DNA from 2 places in the Phycicoccus sp. DTK01 genome. Region 2 is predicted to be linked to the other one. Evidence: predicted binding sites of a transcription regulator. Region 2 holds the regulator's gene; the other holds the start of a gene.

Region 1 (10,669 bases), on a different contig from region 2:
GGTGGCGGTGGTCACCGGCGCCGCCTCCGGCATCGGGGCCGCGGTCGCGCGGACCCTCGCCGGCCGCGGGGCCATGGTGGTCGTCGCCGACCTCGACGTCGAGGGAGGCCGGGCGATCGCTGGCGAGCTGACCGCCGGCGGCGCGAGAGCCGAGTTCGTCCGAACGGACGTCACCGACGAGCGGGCCGTCTCGTCCCTCGTCGACCACACGATCTCGACCCACGGGCGGCTCGATGTCGCCGTCAACAACGCCGGCATCCGTAGCCGGCACGCACCGACCCACGAGCACGACCTCGGTCATTGGCGCGAAGTCATCGACGTCAACCTCACCGGCGTGTTCCATTGCCTGAGAGCCGAGCTCGCCTACATGACCGGTGTCGGCGGCGGATCGATCGTCAACATGGCCTCGTTCCTCGGAGCGGTCGGCTTCCCGGACACGGTCGGGTACGTGGCCTCCAAGCACGGGGTGCTCGGGGTCACGCGGACCGCGGCCATCGACGCAGGTCGCCACGGCGTCCGGGTCAACGCCGTCGCACCGGGGTTCATCGACACGCCACTCCTTCGGGCTGCCGCCGACGACAGACGCAGGGCCGAGCTCGCCGCACAGAGCGTTCTGAACCGTCTCGGCAGACCTGAGGAGGTCGCCGACGCCGTCGCCTTCCTCGCGTCTGACGAGGCGTCCTTCATCACCGGGACCTGCCTCTTCGTCGACGGTGGGATCACCACGCGGTAGCTAGCGGTCTGGCCGCCACGGCCGACCGAGTCCATCACCAGCGAACATCGAGGACGGTTCCATGCTCAGGGTCGGGTACAAGGCGTCGGCGGAGCAGTTCGCGCCGGGTGAGCTCGCGGGGTACGCGGTGCTGGCCGAGGAGCTCGGGCTGGACTCGGTGACCATCTCGGACCACTTCCAGCCCTGGCGGCTCGAGGGCGGGCACGCCCCGAACTCGCTCGCGTGGATGTCGTGGGTGCTGGCGCGCACCGAGCGGGTCATGGTCGGGACCTCGGTGATGACGCCGACCTTCCGCTACAACCCGCCGGTCGTCGCGCAGACCTTCGCGACGCTGGCCTGCCTCGCGCCGGGGCGCGTGATGCTCGGCGTCGGCACCGGCGAGGCCCTCAACGAGATCGCCGTCGGGTCGGTCGCCGAGGGCGAGTGGCCCGAGTTCAAGGAGCGCTTCGGGCGGCTGCGCGAGGCCGTCACGCTGATGCGGCAGCTGTGGACCGAGCCGCGGGTGACCTTCGAGGGCGAGTACTACCGCACCGAGGACGCCGCCATATACGACCGCCCCGACACCCCCGTGCCGGTCTACATCGCCGCCGGGGGCCCGATGGTCGCCCGGTACGCCGGCCGGCACGGCGACGGGTTCATCTGCACCTCCGGCAAGGGCGAGGAGCTCTACCGCGACCAGCTCGTGCCCTCGGTCGACGAGGGGATGGACAAGGCCGGGCGCGACCACGCCGAGATCGACCGGATGATCGAGGTCAAGGTCTCCTACGACCCCGACCCGGAGAAGGCGCTGGAGAACTGCCGGTTCTGGGCGCCGCTGTCGCTCTCGGCCGAGCAGAAGCACTCCATCCACTCCCCGGAGGAGATGGAGCGCGCCGCCGACGAGCTGCCGATCGAGCAGGTGGCCAAGCGCTGGATCGTCGCCTCGCGCCCCGAGGAGGTCGTCGAGACGATGCGGTTCTACACCGACCTCGGGTTCGACCACCTCGTCGTCCACGGCCCCGGCCACGACCAGGAGCGGTTCCTGCGCACCTTCACCGAGCAGGTCCTGCCCGGTCTGCGCGAGCTCGTCCCCGCCGCCCGGTGAGCGCGGGGTCGTCCGTCGCCGCCGAGGAGCTGCTGCGCCGACGGGAGGAGCTCGAGGCCAGCAATGTCGTCATCGGCGCCGACGCGGTCGACGTCCTCGCGCCCGTCGTCGGGATGCTCGAGGGCCGTTAGCCGGGTGGCCGGTCCCCAGCGTGGATCGCGGACGCTCCAGCGGCCCCCAAATCGGCCTCGGCCTCCGCGGCGGCCAGTGCCTGCGGCGTGTCGACGTCGCGCGCCGCGGCCGCCCCGACGCGCACGGCGACGTAGCCGGCGTCGAGCAGCGCCATCGCCCGGCCGCCGTGGCCGGTGCCGAGCCCGAGGTGGGCCAACGACGAGCGCCGGTAGACGCCGAGCAGCGGCGTGACCCGGCCGTCGTCGTCCTCGGCGACGGCGGCGCCCACCGTCTCATCCGTACCGAGCGCGGCGACGAGCGACCGCAGCACCACCCCACCGGCCGGCATGTCGCCGGCGAGCACGGCGACCACGCCGCCGTCGCACGCCGCGAGACCCGTGAGCACCGCGGCCAGCGGACCGCCGCCGGGCGGGTCCTCGCGCACCCATCGGGCTCCCGGACGGGCCAAGGGGCGCGGAGGACCGACGAGGACGACCGGCCACCCGGACGGGATGCCCGCCACCGCCCGCTCGAGCACGCTCGACCCACCGAGGGGCGCCGCGAGCTTGTCGGACCCGAAGCGCCGTGACGACCCGCCCGCGAGGACGACGACCGGGACGCCCTCCGGAGGCGACGTCACCAGTCCGTCCCGTGGCAGGCCGCGGCGCCGGGCGACTCGACCTGCACCGTCGCGTGCGCGATCCCGAACCGCTCGCGCAGCACACCGGCGGCCCGCTCCAGCACCGCCTCCCCCGCCTCGTCGCTCACGAGGTGCGCGGTGGCGACGTCCATCCCGGACGTGAGCGTCCACAGGTGCAGATCGTGCACCTCGACGACGCCGTCGACCTCCTCGAGCGCCGTCCGTACTGCCTCGGGGTCGACCCCGGCCGGGGCGTGCTGGCCGAGCACGGCCAGCACCTCGCGCCCCAGGTGCACGGCGCGGACGAGGACGAACACCCCGATGGCCAGCGCGACCACGGTGTCCCACAACGGGTTACCGGTTGCACCCACTAGCAGCGCCGCCACGATGACCCCGACGGACCCGGCGGCGTCGGCGAGGACCTCGAGGTAGGCGCCCCGCACGTTGAGGCTCTCGGCCGCCCCGCCGCGCAGGAGGGCGAGGGAGACGAGGTTGACCACGAGCCCGATCGCCCCGACGAGCACCATCGTCCCGGAGGCCACCTCCGGCTCGGAGCCAAGGCGGCGCAGGGCCTCGACGACGACGTAGACCGACACCCCGACCATGACGAGCACCGCGAAACCCGACGCGAACACCTCGGCCCGGTAGGAGCCGTACGTGCGCCGCCCGGTCGTGTCCGGGCGCGTCGCGACCCGGGTGGCGACGAGCGCCGCACCGAGCGTGACCACGTCGGCCGCCATGTGGCCGGCGTCCGAGAGGAGGGCCAGCGATCCCGACGCGAGGCCGGCGAGCAGCTCGACGACGAAGAACGCCGCGACGAGGCCGAACGCGACCGCCAGCCGCCAGCGGTGCCGCCCGCCGGCGTGACCACCGTGGACGTGCGAGCCGCTCACGCGGTGGCCGCCGCGGCGCCGTGCCGGGCGTGGTCGCGCGCGACGCCGAGCAGGGTGCGGACGTGGTCGTCGGAGAGCGAGTAGTGGACGTGGCGCCCCTGCCTCCGGCCGACGACGACGCCCGAGGCCCGGAGCAGGCGCAGCGCCTGGCTCGCCGTCGACTCCGCCGTCCGGGTCGCCTCGGCGAGGTCGTGCACGCACAGCTCCCCCGCGTCGTGCAGCGCCAGCAGCAGCCGGACCCGCGTCGGGTCACCGAGCAGCCGAAAGGCCCGGGCCATCTCGTCCGTCTCGTCCACGTCTCTCCTCACATCTGATCGTCCGCTCAGATGTCATGATGCCACGGCGGGTGACGTCCGCGGCATCGCGCGACCCGGTCGGGCAGGCTGGGTCGATGAGCACCGTCGACCTCGTCGCCGCCGAGCGACGCGACCTCCTGGCCCTCCTGCGCGAGCTGTCCCCCGAGGAGTGGGAGACCCCGTCCCTGTGCGCGGGATGGCGGGTCCGGGACGTCGTCGCCCACCTCGTCGCCTACGAGGGGCGCACCCCGCGCCAGATGCTCGACCTGGCGGTGCGCGGCCGGTTCGTGCCCGACCGGATGAACGCGGTCGGGGTCCGCGAGCTCGCCGGCCGGACCCCCGAGGAGCTCGTCCGGCGGCTGGCGGACCATCTCGACCCGACCGGCCCGGCGGCCCTGTTCGGCGGTCGGGTGGGCATCACCGACGGCGTCATCCACCACCAGGACATCCGACGTGCCGTGGGACGGCCTCGGGCGGTGCCGGCCGAACGGCTCCTGCCCGCCCTGTCGTTCGCGCTGACGGCGCCACCGCTGCGAGGAGCCTGGCGGGCCCGCGGCATGCGCCTCGTCGCCGAGGACGTCGGATGGACCCACGGTCGCGGTCCCGAGGTCCGTGGCCCCGGCGAGGCCGTGCTCATGGCGATGGCCGGCCGGCGCGACGCGCTGCGCGACCTGCGCGGCGCTGGCGTCGACCGGCTGGCGGATCGACTCCCCCCGGTCAGCGGGGGCGCACGGTGACGCACTGCGCGAGCGACCCGAGCGGGCCGTTCGCATCGTGCAGCCGGCTGCTCGTCAGCCCGATGCCGTTGTCGCCGAACGTGATCGATGCATCGACGCCGAGCCACTCCCCCACGGGCTCACGCAGCAGGTGCGCCGTGAGGTCGATGTTCGGGTAGTGCACCTCGCGCGGGTCGGCACGGACCGTCATCCCGTTGGCGATGTCGAGCAGGCCGGCGACCCGCGCCGTGGCACCGACCGGCTCGCCCTCGACGAGCGGCACCGGCGTCCGCACCCAGAACCACCCGCGGCCCGGCTCCTCGAGGTGGCGGCGCACCTCGACACCACCGATGAAGCCACCGGGCCACGTCTCACCCGGCGCCCAGGCCTCGAGCTCGTCGGGTCCGGGGATGCCGGGCAACGCGGTCCCGGCGACGGCGGCCGTGTCGCGCTCCGCCATGAGCCAGGCCCGCAGCAGTGCGACCGGACGGCCGGCGTGCGAGAGGCTCGCCTCGACGAGCTCGATGGTCCGTCCGGGCCGGACGACGCGCACCTCGGTGGCCACCTCGGCGACCGGGACCGTCCCGAGGATGTCGTAGCAGAGGCGCGAGAGCACGAGCCCGTCGTCGCGGCGCGCGTCTCGGTCGCGCTCGACGACGTGGGCGAGGAGGCCGAGGGCCGGCGAGATGTGCTGCTCGTCCTCGCGCCACGCGCCGCCGGTGTGCTCGCTCGCGCGGAAGGTGTGCTCGTCCAGCCGGTGGAAGTACGCCACGCCGTCGTCCTCTCGTCGGGTCCCTGCCGACCCTACGCACGCCGATGCGCGCGGGCGCGAACGCCGCCCGGCTGTCCTCGCGAACCCTTGCCTGAGCAATCACCGCTGCGTAAACTTGAGTGCACACCACTCATGGCGACGCCGGTCGCCACCGATCCCGAGGAGGTTCCCATGGCCACCACCTTCGACCCGTTCCGCGACCTCGACCGCATGCTCACGGGCAGCTTCCGCCCCGCGACGACCGCCATGCCGATGGACCTCGTGCGGTCGGCCGACGCCTTCGTCGCGCGGATCGACCTGCCCGGCGTCGACCCCGCGTCGATCGACGTCGACGTCGAGGACCGGACGCTGACGATCCGGGCCGAGCGCCGCGAGGCACCGGGCGGCGAGGTCCAGTGGCTCTCGCACGAGCGCCCGACCGGCACCTTCGCCCGACAGCTGACCCTCGGCCACGGCGTGGCGCTGGACCGCATCGCGGCCGACTACGCCGACGGGGTCCTCACGCTGACCATCCCCGTCGCCGAGGAGGCGCGTCCCCGGAAGATCAGCGTCAACCACAGCGGCTCGCGCCGCAGCATCGAGGCCGAGGCCAAGCAGCCGGCCACGGTCTGAGCGCACGCGTCCGCACGGCGGCGCCGCCCACGGTCGTGGGCGGCGCCGTCCGTTGCGCTCGAGCAAACCGGCGTGCGACGGGGCCGGCTCTGCGCGTACGGTCGACGGCGGCCGTCCGGCCCCGCACCACGACCACCGACCCCAGGAGCACCGTGCGCCGCCTCGTCTACTACGTCGCGACCTCCCTCGACGGCTTCATCGCCGACCCCGCCGGGGATGCCTCGGCCTTCCCGGTCGCGCCCGACACCCTCGCGGCGCTCTTCGCGGAGTACCCGGAGACCTGCCCGGCGCACGTGCGGGCCGCGCTCGGGGTCGACGCCCCGCCGCGGCACTTCGACACCGTCGTCATGGGTCGCGCCACCCACCAGCCCGCGCTCGACGCGGGCCTGACGAGCGCCTACCCGCACCTGCGGCAGTACGTCGTGACCCGGCGCGAGGACCTGCCGGAGGACCCGACCGTCACGGTCGTCCACGACGACCCGGTCGCCCTCGTCCGCGCGCTCAAGGCCGAGGAGGACGGCCTCGACGTCTGGCTCTGCGGCGGCGGCGACCTCGCCGGCCAGCTGCTCGACGAGGTCGACGAGCTGCACCTCAAGGTCAACCCGGTGCTCCTCGGCGAGGGCGTCCCGCTCGTGCGCGGCGCGACCGACTCCGCCGCGTGGCGCCTCGCGAGCAGCACTCCGCTCCCCCACGGCGTGCTCCTCACGCGGTACGTGCGCGCCTGACCCGGCCCGCGCTCCGGCGTGCGCCATGATCACCTGATGACCCCGACCCGCGCCGACCTCCTGGAGCAGCTCGTCGACACCGGGCGGCACGTCGTCGAGCGCGGCCTCGTCCAGGCCTCGGGCGGCAACCTGTCGGCCCGGCTGCCCGGCACCGACGCGTTCATCGTCACCGGCACCGGGACGTGGCTGGACCGCCTGCGTCCCGAGGAGTTCGCCGAGCTGTCGCTCGACGGCGAGCACCGCGGCGGCGCAGAGCGGCCCTCGGTCGAGTGGAAGCTGCACGCCCGCACCTACGCGGCCCGTCCGGACGTGGGCGCCATCGTCCACCTCCACCCGCAGCACGTCCTGCTCGTCGACCTGCTCGGGGCGCCCATCCGGTTCACGACCCTCGACCACCAGTACTACCTCGGCTCCGCCGGACGCGTGCCGTTCCTCCCCTCCGGCACCGAGGAGCTCGCCCGGGCGGCGGCCGACTCGGCCCGTGACCACGACGCCGTCGTCCTCGCCCACCACGGCTGCTCGACCCTCGGCGACACCGTGCCGATGGCCCTGCGCCGTGCCCTCAACCTCGAGGAGGCGGCCGCGATGACCTACCGGCTGCTCGTCGCGGGCGACACGACGGCCGACTTCCCGGCCGAGTACCGGGGCCGCATCATCGACGTCTGAGCGGGCCTACCGCCGCGAGGTCGCGCCGACCTCGCCCTGCCGCCCCGACCTCGCCCTGCCGACCCGGCATCGCGAGGTCACCCCGACCCCGTCACGCCGCCTCGACCTCGCCTCGCCGACCTGACCTCGCCTCGCCGAGCCGAGCTCGCTCCGCCGACCTGCCACACCACCCCGGCACGACGAGACCACCCCGGCATGGCGCGGTCGCGCCGACGAGGCCCGAGCCGCGGGGGCGAGCGGGCCTCAGCGGGCGAGGACGAGCGTACCGAGCGCGAGCAGCCACGACACGAAGGACCCGACGAGGAAGTACTCCGTCACCTCGTCGATGCCGACGCCGTCGACCGACTCGCGCTCGGAGCGCTTGCTCTGCAGCTCGGGGAAGCGGATGAGGCCCTTGGCGGCGATGACGAGCCCGGCGGCGCCGAGCTGACCGGCGAGGCCGAGACCGATGATGAGGACGCGCTCCATCGGGCCGAGCAGCCGCCCGCCGCGCAGCTGCTCCGACGCATCGGGCCCTGGTGCCGAGGCGACGTGGCCGCTCGGTCGCGCGGCGCCGATCGCGACGAGCACAAGGCGCACGACGACGTTGCCGGTCGCGAGGTTGGCCAGCAGCAGGCCGGCGACGAGCAGGACCTGCCCCGGCTCGACGCCGACGAGGACCCCCGGGACGTGGGCCCAGCCGAGCCAGGCGGCGAGCGGGCCGCCGACGTCGCCGGCCCACCCCGACAGCCCGACGAGCCACACCGCGCCCCCGGCGAGCGAGGCGAGGGCGGCGACGTGGCCGCTGCCGGTGGTCAGCGACTGCTGCGACCAGCGCAGCCAGAGCAGCAGCGCGACGAGCGAGGCGGCGAGGACGACGACGTCGAGCGGCGACCAGAGCCCGCCGAGCACGGCGGCGCCGACGACCCCGAGCACGCCGGCGAGGCGCGCACGCCCCTCGGCCGACGGGTGGGCACCGCCGCCGCGGACGAGGTCGGCGAGCCCGACCCCGAGGAGCCACACCCCGAGCCAGGTCACGGCAGCACCCGGAGGAGCTCGTGCGCCGCGAGCACGGCACCGATGCCGTCGCCGCGGACCCGCTGCGAGACCGCGGACGCGCTGACGCCCTCACGGGTGGCGAGCTCGGCCTGGGTGGTCTCGGGGTCCATCAGTCCTCGCAGGAGTCGCAGGGATCGGTCCGAGAGGGAGCCAACCAGATGGTCCCGACACAGCAGCGCCGCCGTGACGGCCGCCTCCGGTCCGGTCGCGTCGAGACCGCCCCCACGGACCATCGCGTCGGCCTCGGCGTCGACGGTGCGGACGCCGGTGCGCAGCCACCGCGTCGCCGCGCGGGCGGCCGTCTCCTCGACCGCCTCGACCGCGGCTCGCGCCGCCCACCAGCCCGGGCCGTCCTCGAGCCCCCGCTCCGGGTCGAGGTCGGAGACCGGTCCCCGCCCGATGCCGACCCGGACGTCGGCCTCCGGGAGCAGCTCGAGACGGACCCGGAGCGCGGCGTCGAGGGCCGCGCCGAGCGTCGCGTACGTGCCCTGGAACTCGTCACCGACGGTGGTCCGCAGCCCCGAGACCGACGGGCAGCGCGCGTCGGTGGCCGTGAGCGCCTCCTCGAGCCGCACCTGGAGCCGCCGCCGGTCCGCGGCCCCGCGGGACGCGACGAGGTCACCGATGAGCACGCACGGTGAAGCAGTGGACTTCAGATCAGCCATCTGAAGATCATACCTTCATGTGGCCGATCTGAAGGGCGAGGCTTCATCACCCGTCGGACGAGCCGTCCAACCGGTCGCCGGCGGCGGGCTCGACGACCCCGCGCTCGGTGGCCACCGCCGTGACGAGGCGGGCCGGGGTCACGTCGAAGGCGGGGTTGAACCCGGGCGTCCCCTCGGGCGCGACGCGCACACCGGTGAGCATCGTCACCTCCTCCCCGGGCCGCTCCTCGATCTCGATCTCGGAGCCGTCGGCCATCGCGAGGTCGACGGTCGACCAGGGCGCCGCCACGAGCAGCGGGATGCCGGCCTCCCGGCAGGCCAGGGCCACCCCGAGCGTGCCGACCTTGTTCGCGACGTCGCCGTTGGCGGTGATGCGGTCCGCGCCGACGACCGCGCAGTCGACGAGGCCGCGCATGATCGTCGACGCCGCGGCGCCGTCGGCCTGGACCGCGTGCGGGATGCCCTCGGCCGCGAGCTCCCACGCCGTGAGCCGGGCCCCCTGCAGCAGCGGGCGCGTCTCGTCGGCGTAGACGAAGTCGACGAGACCGCGCGCGTCGAGCTCGCGGACCACCCCGAGCGCGGTGCCCCACGCCGAGGTCGCGAGCACGCCCGCGTTGCAGTGGGTCAGCACGCGCAGCCGCTCCTTGCCCGTGCGCTCGAGGAGCCAGTCGGCCGCGAGGCGCGAGAGCTCGCGGTTGGCCGCCTCGTCCTCGCGCGCCACCCGCAGCGCCGCCTCGAGGACGGCGGCCCGCCCCTGCGGGACGAGAGGTCGGACGGCGTCGACGCCCCACGCGAGGTTGACCGCGGTCGGCCGGGCGTCGCGCACCCGGTCGACCTCGCGCCGGAGGCGATCCTCGTCCCACCCCTCGTCCGCCGCCTGGTCCATCGCGACGACGACCCCGAGCGCACCCGTCACCCCGAGCGCCGGCGCCCCGCGCACGGCGAGGCGCCCGATGGCGTCGACGAGGGTGTCGACGTCCTCGACGACGAGGTGCTCGGTCACGGTCGGCAGGAGGGTCTGGTCGAGGATGCGCAGGGCGCCGCGTCCGTCGCGGCCGGCGGCGGCATCCCACTCGAGGGCGAGGAGGCTCATGCCCCGACCCTAGGGCCCGTCCCGGCCGCTCCTGGACCTGCGCGCGTCGCCACCCGCCGCTAGCGTGCGCCCATGGCCAGCCTCCGCGCCCGGCACGTCCTCGGCGCCGCCCTCGTGACCACCGCCCTCCTCGCCCCGCTCGGCGCCACCGCCGCGAGCGCCCGACCCGGGGCGCACCCGCCGGCGGGAGGCGACCCGAGGGTCGCCGACGTCCTCGTGCCGATCGGCGGCGGCTACGAGACCGACACCCTCGAGGCGTTCGCGCGCACCGCCGCCGCCCGCGCCTCGGGACCGACGGTCGACCTCGTCGTCGTGCCGTCGGCCTACGGCGACGCCCCCGAGGACCGCGCCGAGAACCTCGAGCTCGCCGGCGAGCGCACCGAGCAGCTGCGCGCAGCGTGCGAGAGCGCCGTGCCGGCGCGCTTCACCGGCTGCACCGCGCGCCTCGCCGTCCTCCTCGACCGGGCCGACGCGCTCGACCCCGCGAACGCCACCGCGCTCGCCGACCCCGCGACGGACGGGATCTTCGTGCTCGGCGGCGACCAGGGCCTCGCGATGCAGGTCCTCGCCGCCAGCCCGGCCGAGCGCGCCGTCAGCGCCGCGACCCGGCGGGGGGTCGTCCTCG
Region 2 (10,669 bases):
CGAGAACGGGCCGATCCACCTCGACGAGACGCTGACCCGCGCCCAGTTCGAGCAGATGACCAAGGACCTGCTCGACCGCACGAAGCAGCCGTTCCAGAACGTCATCAAGGACGCCGGCATCTCCGTCGGCGAGATCGACCACGTCGTCCTCGTCGGTGGCTCGACCCGCATGCCGGCCGTCAGCGCCCTCGTCAAGGAGCTGACCGGCGGCAAGGAGCCCAACAAGGGCGTCAACCCGGACGAGGTCGTCGCCCTCGGCGCGTCCCTCCAGGCCGGTGTCCTCAAGGGTGAGCGCAAGGACGTCCTCCTCATCGACGTCACGCCGCTCTCGCTCGGCATCGAGACCAAGGGTGGCCTGTTCACCAAGCTCATCGAGCGCAACACCGCCATCCCGACCAAGCGCAGCGAGGTCTTCTCGACGGCCGAGGACAACCAGCCGTCGGTGCTCATCCAGGTCTTCCAGGGCGAGCGCGAGATCGCGCAGCAGAACAAGCCGCTCGGCACCTTCGAGCTCTCCGGCATCGCACCCGCGCCGCGCGGCGTGCCGCAGGTCGAGGTCACCTTCGACATCGACGCCAACGGCATCGTCAACGTCTCCGCGAAGGACCGGGGCACCGGCAAGGAGCAGAAGATCACCATCTCCGGCGGCTCCGCGCTGTCGAAGGAGGAGATCGAGCGGATGGTCAAGGACGCCGAGGCGCACGCCGAGGAGGACAAGAAGCGCCGCGCCGAGACCGAGACCCGCAACATGGGCGAGACCCTCGTGTTCTCGACCGAGAAGTTCCTCTCGGAGTCCGGTGACAAGGTCTCGGACGAGCACCGCGCCCCCGTCGACGCGGCCCTCGCCGAGCTCAAGGACGCCATCAAGGCCGACAGCGGTGCCTCGACCGAGGACATCCAGGCCAAGATCGACCAGCTGAACAAGGTCTCCCAGGAGATGGGCGCGGCCGTCTACGCCGCGGCCGCCGACCAGGGCGAGTCGGCGGACGTGCCCGGCGCCGAGGCGACCGACGGCAGCACCACCGGCGCCTCGGACGACGACGTCGTCGACGCCGAGGTCGTCGAGGACGACGAGGAGAAGAAGTGACCGACTCCTCGATGGACGACTCGGTGAACACCGAGGCGGTCAACGACGAGCCGCAGCGCGGTGAGGAGGCGGCCCCGGCACAGTCCGGGGCCGCCGCCCCCGGCGGGGTGCCCGCGGGCGAGCCCGCCGAGGCCCCGGCCGAGGGCGCCGCGCCCGCCGGCGAGGGCCACCCCGACACGGTCCTCGCGGCCGAGCGCCTCGCCGACCTCCAGCGTCTCCAGGCCGAGTACGTCAACTACAAGCGCCGCGTCGACCGGGACCGCGCCGTCGTCCAGGAGCGTGCGGTCCACGACGTCCTCGAGTCGATGCTCGCCGTCCTCGACGACATCCACGCCGCACGCGAGCACGGCGACCTCGTCGGGCCGTTCGCGGCGATCGCCGACAAGCTCGAGGGCACCCTCGGGCGCTACGGCCTCGAGCGTTTCGGGGCCAAGGGCGAGGAGTTCGACCCGCAGCTGCACGAGGCGCTCATGCACGCCCCGTGGCCGGCCGGCGACGACGAGCTCCCGAGCGGCGCGAGCGCGACGACCGTCGTCACCGTCCTCCAGCCCGGCTACCGTGCCGGTGAGCAGGTCCTGCGTCCTGCCCGCGTCGCGGTCGCCGACCCCGACTGACAGCGACCGGAAGGAGGCGCCGATGGCCAGCCAGGACTGGTTCGAGAAGGACTTCTACGCCATCCTCGGCGTCCCGAAGGACGCCGACGCGGCGGCGATCAAGAAGGCCTACCGCAAGCTCGCGAAGCAGCACCACCCCGACCGCAACGCGGGAGACGCCGCGGCCGAGCAGCGCTTCAAGGACGTCGGGGAGGCGCACGCCGTCCTCTCCGACCCCAAGCAGCGTCAGGAGTACGACGCCGTCCGGTCGATGGCCGGCGGCGGCGCGCGCTTCCGTGCCGGTGCCGGCGGTCCCGGCGGGGCGACCGGGTTCGAGGACATCTTCAGCGCCTTCGGGAGCGGCGGGGCCGGCGGCAGCCGGGTCCGCTTCTCCTCCGGGGGGCCCGGTCAGGGCCAGCCCGGCGGCGAGGACATCAACGACCTGCTGTCGCAGATGTTCGGCGGCGGGGCCGGTGGTGCCCGTGGCGGCGACCCGTTCGCGAGCGGCTTCCGCGGCGCGCGCGGTCCCCGGCCGGGTGCGGACGTCAACGCCCGCACGACGCTCGGGTTCCGCGACGCCGTCGAGGGCTCGACGGTGACGCTGACGACCGCCGACGGCGCGCGGGTCACGACGAAGATCCCCGCCGGCGTGCGCGACGGCCAGAAGATCCGCGTGCGCGGCAAGGGCGGCGAGGGCGACCCCGGCGCCGCCAAGGGCGATCTCATCCTCACGGTGAGCGTCGAGAAGCACCCGGTGTTCGGGCGCGACGGCGACCACCTGACCGTCGACCTGCCGGTCACCTTCGCCGAGGCCGCCCTCGGGGCGACCGTCGCCGTGCCGACGCTCGACGGCACCCCGGTGCGCGTCAAGGTCGCGCCGGGCACCCCGAGCGGCCGCGTGCTCCGGGTCAAGGGCCGCGGCGTCGCCGGGCGCCACGGCACCGGCGACCTCCTGGCCCGCGTCCAGGTCGTCGTCCCGCAGCGGCTCACCGACGAGGCCCGCGCCGCCGTCGAGACGCTGCGCGACGCCGAGGCCGGCGCCGACCCCCGCGCCACCCTGTTCCAGCAGGCCGCGACCTGACCGGAGGTGCACCGATGGCCCGTCTCGACGTCACCGCGTTCGGCCCCGACGACGACACGCCCGTGTTCGTCATCTCGGTCGCGGCCGAGCTCGCCGGGATGCACGCGCAGACCCTGCGGCAGTACGACCGGATGGGTCTCGTCACGCCCTCGCGCACCAAGGGCGGCGGGCGTCGCTACAGCCAGCGCGATGTCGCCCTGCTGCGCGAGGTGCAGCGGCTCTCGCAGGACGAGGGCGTCTCGCTCGCCGGCATCGCCCGCATCCTCGAGCTCGAGAACCAGGTCGATGCCCTGCGCGCCCGGGTCGCCGAGCTGAGCGCGCAGGTCGAGGCGCTCGAGGCCGGCAGCGGGCGCACGACCCGGGTCTTCTCCGTCAGCCCGGCGGGCGACGTCTACGCGGCGCGGCTGGGTGAGCGCCCTCGCTCCGCCGCGCGCAGCCAGGCGCTGGTCGTCTGGCGCGGCCCGCAGCGCCACTGATCCTCACCCCCGACTTCTTGCGAGCTGCGCCGCTCGACACGCCGTGGATCGGCGTGTCGAGCGGGTGAGCTCGCAACAAGTCGGGTGGGGGACCGGCGTCAGCGGCGGGCCGGCAGGCGCGTGATCCAGTAGGAGGCGGTCGCCGGTGACGCGACCCCGAAGCGCGCGTTGACCGCCCAGAGCGCGCCGCCCGCGAGCGTGGCGGTCGACGGGACGTCGAGCGTCTCGTCGGTCAGGGCGCCGCGCCAGCGCGCGACCCATCCGCGGCGGTCACGACCGAGCCGGAGCACCGACACCTCGGCCTGGCCCGAGCCGCGCACGACGTAGAGCGTCGAGCCGGAGCGCTCGATGCCGTCGCCGCCGGTGATGCCCGGACCGCCCTGCACGTCGACCTCGCGGACGCGGCCGGTGCGGGTGTCGACGACCCAGAGACCGCCGGCCGTGCTGTGGTCGAGCACGGCGCTGCACCCGTCGAGGGCGCGGATGCCGTTGGCCGCGAGGTTCGTCCCGTCGTAGCCCGGCCAGTCACCGCCGAGCGGCACGAAGCGCGGGGACGCGCCACGGACGGGCCGGCCGTCACGCCCGAGCCGGATCACGGTGAGCCGGTCGACGCGGGAGTCGGTGACCCACACCGCGTCACGGGTGATGTCGAGGTCGTTGAGGAACCCACCGCCCGGGACGACGACGTCGGTGACGACGGTGCCGCGCCGGCCGTCGACGGCCCAGACGTGCGCCTCGGTGCCGACGTTGCCGACCGCCCAGACGAGCCCGGAGCGCGCGTCCCACCGCAGGCCGCGCAGCTGCCGGCCCGTGGCGCCCGGCAGGAGGACGCGGCTCGTCCCGCGGCGCAGGTCGCCCGTGACGATGCGGCCGTCGTTGAGCGAGCCGACGTAGTAGGTCGTGCCGGGGCCGGAGGTGATGCCCTCGGGCTGGATGCCGTCCGGCAGCCGGACGGTCTCCGGGAGGCGGCCGCCGTGGTGGCGTCCGTCGGCCGCCGCGGACGGCGCGAGGGAGAGGCCGGTGGCGCCGAGGACGCCGACCGCGCCCGCGGTCAGCGCCGAGCGGCGGGTGAGGGAGGTCGTCGGGCGGGCGGGCTGCGTCAGGGTGTCCATGGTCCACGGTGGCCCGGTCGTGCCGGGGAGGGCGCGGGGGAGTCCGGCGGGTCGCGGAGCCGTCGAACCTCGTCCGGCGGCCGGTCCTCGTCGCGAACGCGGGTGAAACCGCTGGAGGAGACCGGCGGGTTCACACGCGTTCGCGGGAGGACGAGGGGAGAGGAAGGGGGGAAGGCGAGGGTCAGGCGGTGGTGAGGGCGGGGCGGCGGACACGCGCCGCCGCGGAGAGGACCACGAGCGCGGCGACGACCGCGGCGAGCCCGACGATCGCCGAGCGCGGCTCGTCGGTCAGGCGGCCCCACGCGATCCAGCCCAGCCCCCACGCCATCGCGACCGCGACGGCCCAGCGGCCACCGAGCCGACGCGCGAAGAGGACCCCGAGACCCGCGGCCACGGCGAGGACGACGACAGCGAGGACCTCCGCGACGAGGCCGGAGGGGTCGATGCCGCTCTCGATGAGCGTCGTCGTGACGTTGGCGACCGTGGCGACGGTGACCCAGCCGAGGTAGAGGCCGAAGGTGCCGTCGACGAGCACCGTCTCGGCGTGCCCGTAGGACGGGTTCTCCTGCAGCCGGCGCACGAGCAGGCCGAGCGTCAGCGCGAGCGCGACGATGACGACGACGCTGGCCCAGAGCCATCCCTGCTGGGTCACGAGCAGCCACGCGGCGTTGAGGACCATCGAGACGGCGGCGAGCCAGCCGATGGCGCGGTGGCGGCGGTCGCTCGCCTGCTGCGGCAGCCACTGCCAGACCGTGTAGCCGAGGAGGCCGATGTAGATCGGCGTCCAGATCGAGAACGCCGGCCCGGCCGGGGCCACGAGCGTGGCGTCGGCGGCCAGCGCCCCGCCCGAGGACTCCTCGACACGGGTGCCGATGACGCCGACCCCGACGAGGGTGCCGACGACGCAGAACACCTCCGCGAGGGTGACGCCCACCTGCCGGAGGCGGTCGGCCGAGGTGGGGGCGGTCGAGGTGACGGTCGCGGCGCTCATGCACCGACGCTAGCGGGGCGCTCGGGCGCCCGGCCGCGACAGCGGCGCGACGGGCGTCGGAGCGTCCATACTCGGCGGATGACCGAGCACCTCATCGTCTTCCCGGACCGCGAGACCGCCGAGGACGTGGCGGAGGGGCTGCGGGAGGACGGGTTCGACGACGTCCGTGTCGTCCGGGAGGCGCTGGCCGGGGAGGACGACGCCGAGGACCACGAGTGGGGCGTGCTCGTGCAGGAGGAGATGGTGATCGACGAGAGTCGGCCGGTCGCCCAGGGGCTGCGTGACCGCTTCGCCGCCCTCGCCGAGGAGCGCGGCGGCTGGTACGACCCCGACCCGGCGGGGTGAGAGGAGCGGGAGGGCGCGAACGGCTGGCGGGAGTACCTTGAGTGGAATACACTCAACTGGTGAGCGTTGCTCCGGATGACGTCACCACCCCACCGCACGACCAGGAGACACGACCCGGATGGAGCTCAAGCCGACGACGAAGGTCGCGGAGGCGCTCGCGCTCGCCCAGCGCGCCGCGCAGACCGCCGGCCACGCCGAGATCACGCCCGACCACCTGACGAGCGCCGCCGTGCGCCTCGACACCCCCCTCGCCGACGCGCTGCTCACCGCCGCCGGCACCGGCGCCCAGCACGTCCTCGGCCAGGCCGACGCCCGGCTGCGCGCCCTCCCGACGACGAGCGGCGCCACCGCGCAGCCGCCGACCTTCGGCCGCGAGGCCGTCGCCGTGCTCCAGCAGGCCGACACCCTCATGCGGGCCAAGGGCGACACCTTCCTCGCCCTCGACCTCGTCCTCCTCGCCCTCGCCGAGACCGGCCACCTCGCGGCGGTCGAGAAGCGCGGCGCGGCCGACATCGAGCGCACCATCGACGAGCTGCGCGGCGGGCGCACCGTCACCTCCGAGACGCAGAGCGAGACGGGGGAGGCGCTCGCGCAGTACGGCACCGACCTCACGCAGGCCGCGCGCGACGGCAAGCTCGACCCGGTCATCGGTCGTGACGAGGAGATCCGCCGCGTCGTGCAGGTGCTCTCGCGGCGCACGAAGAACAACCCCGTGCTCATCGGCGAGCCCGGTGTCGGCAAGACCGCCGTCGTCGAGGGCCTCGCCCAGCGCATCGTCGACGGCGACGTCCCGGAGTCGCTGCGCGACAAGCGGCTCGTCAGCCTCGACCTCGCGGCGATGGTCGCCGGCGCGAAGTACCGCGGCGAGTTCGAGGAGCGACTCAAGGCCGTCCTCGAGGAGATCAAGGGCAGCGACGGCCAGGTCGTCACGTTCATCGACGAGCTGCACACCGTCGTCGGCGCCGGGGCGAGCGGGGAGTCGGCGATGGACGCCGGCAACATGCTCAAGCCGATGCTCGCGCGCGGCGAGCTGCGCCTCGTCGGCGCGACGACGCTCGACGAGTTCCGCGAGCACATCGAGAAGGACCCCGCCCTCGAGCGCCGCTTCCAGCAGGTGTTCGTCGGCGAGCCGTCCGTCGAGGACACCGTCGCCATCCTCCGCGGCCTCAAGGAGCGCTACGAGGCGCACCACAAGGTCGAGATCGAGGACAGCGCGCTCGTCGCCGCCGCGGCGCTCTCGGACCGGTACATCACCGGCCGCAAGCTGCCGGACAAGGCGATCGACCTCGTCGACGAGGCCGCCTCGCGGCTGCGGATGGAGATCGACTCCAGCCCCGTCGAGATCGACGTCCTGCGCCGCCAGGTCGACCGGCTGAAGATGGAGGAGCTCCACCTCGGGCGCGAGACCGACGAGGCCTCGCAGGAGCGGCTCGGCCGGCTGCGGGCCGACCTCGCCGACGCCACCGAGCAGCTCGACGCGCTCAACGCCCGCTGGGCCGCCGAGAAGGAGGGCCTCAACCGGGTCGGCGACCTCAAGGCGCGTCTGGACGACCTGCGCACCCGCGCCGAGCGCCTCCAGCGCGACGGCGACTACGAGGGTGCCTCGCGCGTCCTCTACGGCGAGATCCCCGCGCTCGAGAAGGAGCTCGACGCCGCGCAGGCCGCCGAGACCGCGCTCGAGGGCGCGGACCTCATGGTCAAGGAGCGCGTCGGCGCCGACGACATCGCCGAGGTCATCGCCGCGTGGACCGGCATCCCCGCGGGGCGCCTGCTCCAGGGCGAGACCGAGAAGCTGCTCTCGATGGAGTCGATCATCGGTGCGCGGCTCATCGGCCAGTCCTCTGCCGTGCGTGCGGTGTCGGATGCCGTGCGCCGCAGCCGGGCCGGCATCGCCGACCCCGACCGGCCGACCGGCTCGTTCCTCTTCCTCGGCCCGACCGGTGTCGGCAAGACCGAGCTCGCGAAGTCGCTGGCGGACTTCCTCTTCGACGACGAGCGGGCGATGGTCCGGCTCGACATGTCCGAGTACTCGGAGCGCCACTCCGTCGCCCGGCTCGTCGGCGCACCCCCCGGCTACGTCGGGTACGAGGAGGGCGGCCAGCTGACCGAGGCCGTGCGCCGGCGTCCGTACTCGGTCGTGCTGCTCGACGAGGTCGAGAAGGCCCACCCGGAGACGTTCGACATCCTCCTGCAGGTGCTCGACGACGGCCGGCTCACCGACGGGCAGGGCCGGACGGTCGACTTCCGCAACGTCATCCTCGTCATGACGAGCAACCTCGGGTCGCAGTACCTCATCGACCCGACGCTCGACCCCGAGGCGCGGCGCAACGCCGTGATGGCAGCGGTGCGGGGCGCGTTCAAGCCGGAGTTCCTCAACCGCCTCGACGAGGTCGTCGTCTTCGACCCGCTCTCGCGTGACGAGCTCGCGCACATCGTCGACCTCCAGGTGCGGGCGCTCTCGACCCGGCTGCACGACCGCCGGATCACCCTCGAGGTGTCGGCGGACGCCAAGGAGTGGCTCGCCGCGACGGGGTACGACCCGGCGTTCGGGGCCCGGCCGCTGCGCCGGCTCGTCCAGAAGGAGGTCGGCGACCGCCTGGCCACCGCCCTCCTCGCGGGCCGCGTCCGTGACGGCGACACCGTGCGGGTCGACCTCGACGCCGCCGGTGACGCCCTCACCCTCGCCTGACCCCATCCGCCTCATGTTTTCGGGGTGACCCCGAAATGTCCACGAGACCCCGGCTCGGAGCCGGGGTCTCGTGGACGAACCCTTGTGTCGCGGACCGGTCGGACCTGACGTGGCGCCACCCGCGCGCCGGTTACCCTGACCGCCATGCGCCGCCGCCTGCTCCCCGCCCTCCTCCTGGCCGCGGCCGTCGCGCTCCCCGCCGGGTGCTCCGGCGAGGACAAGGCGCCCGCGAAGACCCCGACCCAGCGCCTCGAGGCCGCCCGGGCCGCGCTCGAGCAGGCCGGCAGCCTCTCGCTCGACCTCAAGAGCACGGACGTCCCCGCGCGCACGAACGGCGTGACCGCCGCGACCGGGCAGGGCGTCGTCAGCCCCACCGAGCCGAAGTTCAAGGGCACGATCACCGGCACCGTCAAGGGCGTCGGCGCCACCGTCGAGGTCATCGCGATCGGCGACGAGACGTGGCTCAAGCTCTTCACCCCCGACTTCGAGCCGTTCGACCTCTCGACGCTGAACGCCCCCAACCCGGCGACCTTCTTCGACCCGTCCAAGGGCATCGCCGGCCTGCTCCCCGAGACGACGTCGCCGACCGCCGGCGGCCAGGTGCGGGCCGGCCGCGACGTCCTCACCCAGGTCACGGGCACCCTTCCGGCGCAACGGGTCGAGGACCTCTTCCACCTCGGCGAGGGCGACGGCACGTACGAGGTCACCTACGGCCTGACCGACGCCGACCAGCTGCGCACCGCGACCCTCGTCGGCCCGTTCTTCGGCGGTTCGGACTCGACGTACACGCTGACGCTCACCGGGTACGGCGCCCCCGTTGCCATCGACCGCCCCTAGGGCGCTGCTCGGCGCCGCGTCCGTCGCCGTCGCGCTCGCCGCCGCCGACACCTACGTCGTCGTCCTCGCCCTCACCGACATGATGCGCGGGGTCGGCGTCGGCATCGACTCGCTGCAGCGCGCGACGCCCATCGTCTCCGGGTTCCTCCTCGGCTACGTCGCCGTGCTGCCGCTCGTCGGGCGGGTCGCCGACGTCGTCGACCGCCGGCGGGTCCTCCTCGCCTGCCTCGGCGTCTTCGTCGTCGGGTCGGTCGTCACGGCGCTGGCCACCGAGCTGCCGGTGCTCGTCACCGGGCGGGTCGTCCAGGGGGCCGGGGGCGGGGGGCTCGTCCCCGCGACCCTCGCGCTCGTCGCCGACCTCTGGCCGCCCGGCCGTCGCGGCGTCCCGCTCGGGGTCGTCGGGGCCGTGCAGGAGCTCGGCTCCGTCCTCGGGCCGGTGCTCGGTGCCGCGGTGCTCGCGGTCGCCGACTGGCGCGCCATCTTCTGGTTGGGCGCGGCGGCGGGGGTGGTGCTGGCCGGCGCGGTCGTCGTCACGGGGGGCGGTGTGCCGCAACGTCCCCGCCTTCTCCCCACCGTCCTCGGGGTGCTCGCCGGCGGTGTCGGCTGGTTGGCCCTCGCGGCGCCGGACGCAATCGTCACGAGCGTGTCGCTGGGCGCCCCGTTCGTCCCCTTCGGCGACGCGACCTCGCGCCTCGCGACCCCGATCGGCGTGCTCGCTCTCGTGCTCCTCGTCGCCGCGCTGGGCGCTTGGCTGCGGGGGCGCTGGGCCGCGGTCCGGCGCGTCGACCTGCTCGGCGCCGCCCTCGTCGGCGGCGCGCTCGGCTGCGTGGTCCTCACCTTCGCCGCCGCGCAGCCCGAGCGCGAGGTCGTCGGCCCGCTCGGCTACGCGCTGCTGCCCGTCGCCGCCCTCTTCGCGCTCGCCTACCTCGTCCACCACCGCCGGGCGGTCGCGCCGCTCGTCCCGCGCGGGCTGGTGCGCGGGCGCCTGGTCCGTGCGCTCGTCGTCTCGCTGCTCGTCGGGGTCGCCCTCGTCGCCGTCGTCGTCGACGTGCCGCTCATGGCGCGGGTCGTCCTGAGCGGCGACGAGACCGAGGCGGCCTTCGTCCTCGTCCGCTTCCTCGTCGCCGTCCCCGTCGGTGCGCTCGCCGGCGGGTGGGCGCTGCGCCGCGCCGGCGCGGGACCCGTCGCCGGAACCGGGCTGGGGCTGACCGCGCTCGGGCTCGGGGTGATGTCCACGTGGGGGGCGACCTCGCTCTCGGGATGGTCCGCCACCCCGGTGCTGGCGGTGACCGGGCTCGGCATCGGCCTGGCGCTGGCCCCCGTCAACGACGCCGCGCTCGCCGAGTCGTCCGAGGACACGCACGGAGCCGCCTCCTCGCTCGTCGTCGTCGCCCGGATGGTCGGGATGGTCGTCGGGCTCGCGCTGCTCACGGCGATCGGGCTGCACCGCTACTACGG

Evidence for each region. Region 2 encodes HspR, which represses chaperone genes until heat shock. Its sites were predicted from a motif close to AAGTTGAGTCNNNNNGACTCAACTT; they were not measured.
Region 1: the regulator HspR is predicted to act here: its motif matches at 5,358-5,382, upstream of J3473_RS00860 (Hsp20/alpha crystallin family protein).

What each region holds. Positions count from the first base shown of each region.
Region 1 covers NZ_BOPU01000001.1:199,767-210,435, reverse strand. The annotation lists gene J3473_RS00895 (SDR family NAD(P)-dependent oxidoreductase) at 1-733, shown strand, start outside; gene fgd (glucose-6-phosphate dehydrogenase (coenzyme-F420)) at 795-1,817, shown strand; gene J3473_RS19640 (hypothetical protein) at 1,814-1,948, shown strand; gene J3473_RS00885 (molybdenum cofactor guanylyltransferase) at 1,945-2,568, opposite strand; gene J3473_RS00880 (cation diffusion facilitator family transporter) at 2,565-3,461, opposite strand; gene J3473_RS00875 (helix-turn-helix transcriptional regulator) at 3,458-3,757, opposite strand; gene J3473_RS00870 (maleylpyruvate isomerase family mycothiol-dependent enzyme) at 3,853-4,494, shown strand; gene J3473_RS00865 (thioesterase family protein) at 4,475-5,245, opposite strand; gene J3473_RS00860 (Hsp20/alpha crystallin family protein) at 5,417-5,857, shown strand; gene J3473_RS00855 (dihydrofolate reductase family protein) at 6,010-6,582, shown strand; gene J3473_RS00850 (class II aldolase/adducin family protein) at 6,619-7,248, shown strand; gene J3473_RS00845 (hypothetical protein) at 7,492-8,265, opposite strand; gene J3473_RS00840 (SatD family protein) at 8,262-8,951, opposite strand; gene mtnA (S-methyl-5-thioribose-1-phosphate isomerase) at 8,998-10,044, opposite strand; gene J3473_RS00830 (Type 1 glutamine amidotransferase-like domain-containing protein) at 10,117-10,669, shown strand, end outside.
Region 2 covers NZ_BOPU01000002.1:410,025-420,693, forward strand. The annotation lists gene dnaK (molecular chaperone DnaK) at 1-1,087, shown strand, start outside; gene grpE (nucleotide exchange factor GrpE) at 1,084-1,701, shown strand; gene J3473_RS05700 (DnaJ C-terminal domain-containing protein) at 1,724-2,761, shown strand; gene J3473_RS05705 (heat shock protein transcriptional repressor HspR) at 2,776-3,237, shown strand; gene J3473_RS05710 (hypothetical protein) at 3,336-4,349, opposite strand; gene J3473_RS05715 (TspO/MBR family protein) at 4,531-5,340, opposite strand; gene J3473_RS05720 (ribonuclease E inhibitor RraB) at 5,419-5,685, shown strand; gene J3473_RS05725 (ATP-dependent Clp protease ATP-binding subunit) at 5,804-8,374, shown strand; gene J3473_RS05730 (LppX_LprAFG lipoprotein) at 8,519-9,211, shown strand; gene J3473_RS05735 (MFS transporter) at 9,192-10,669, shown strand, end outside.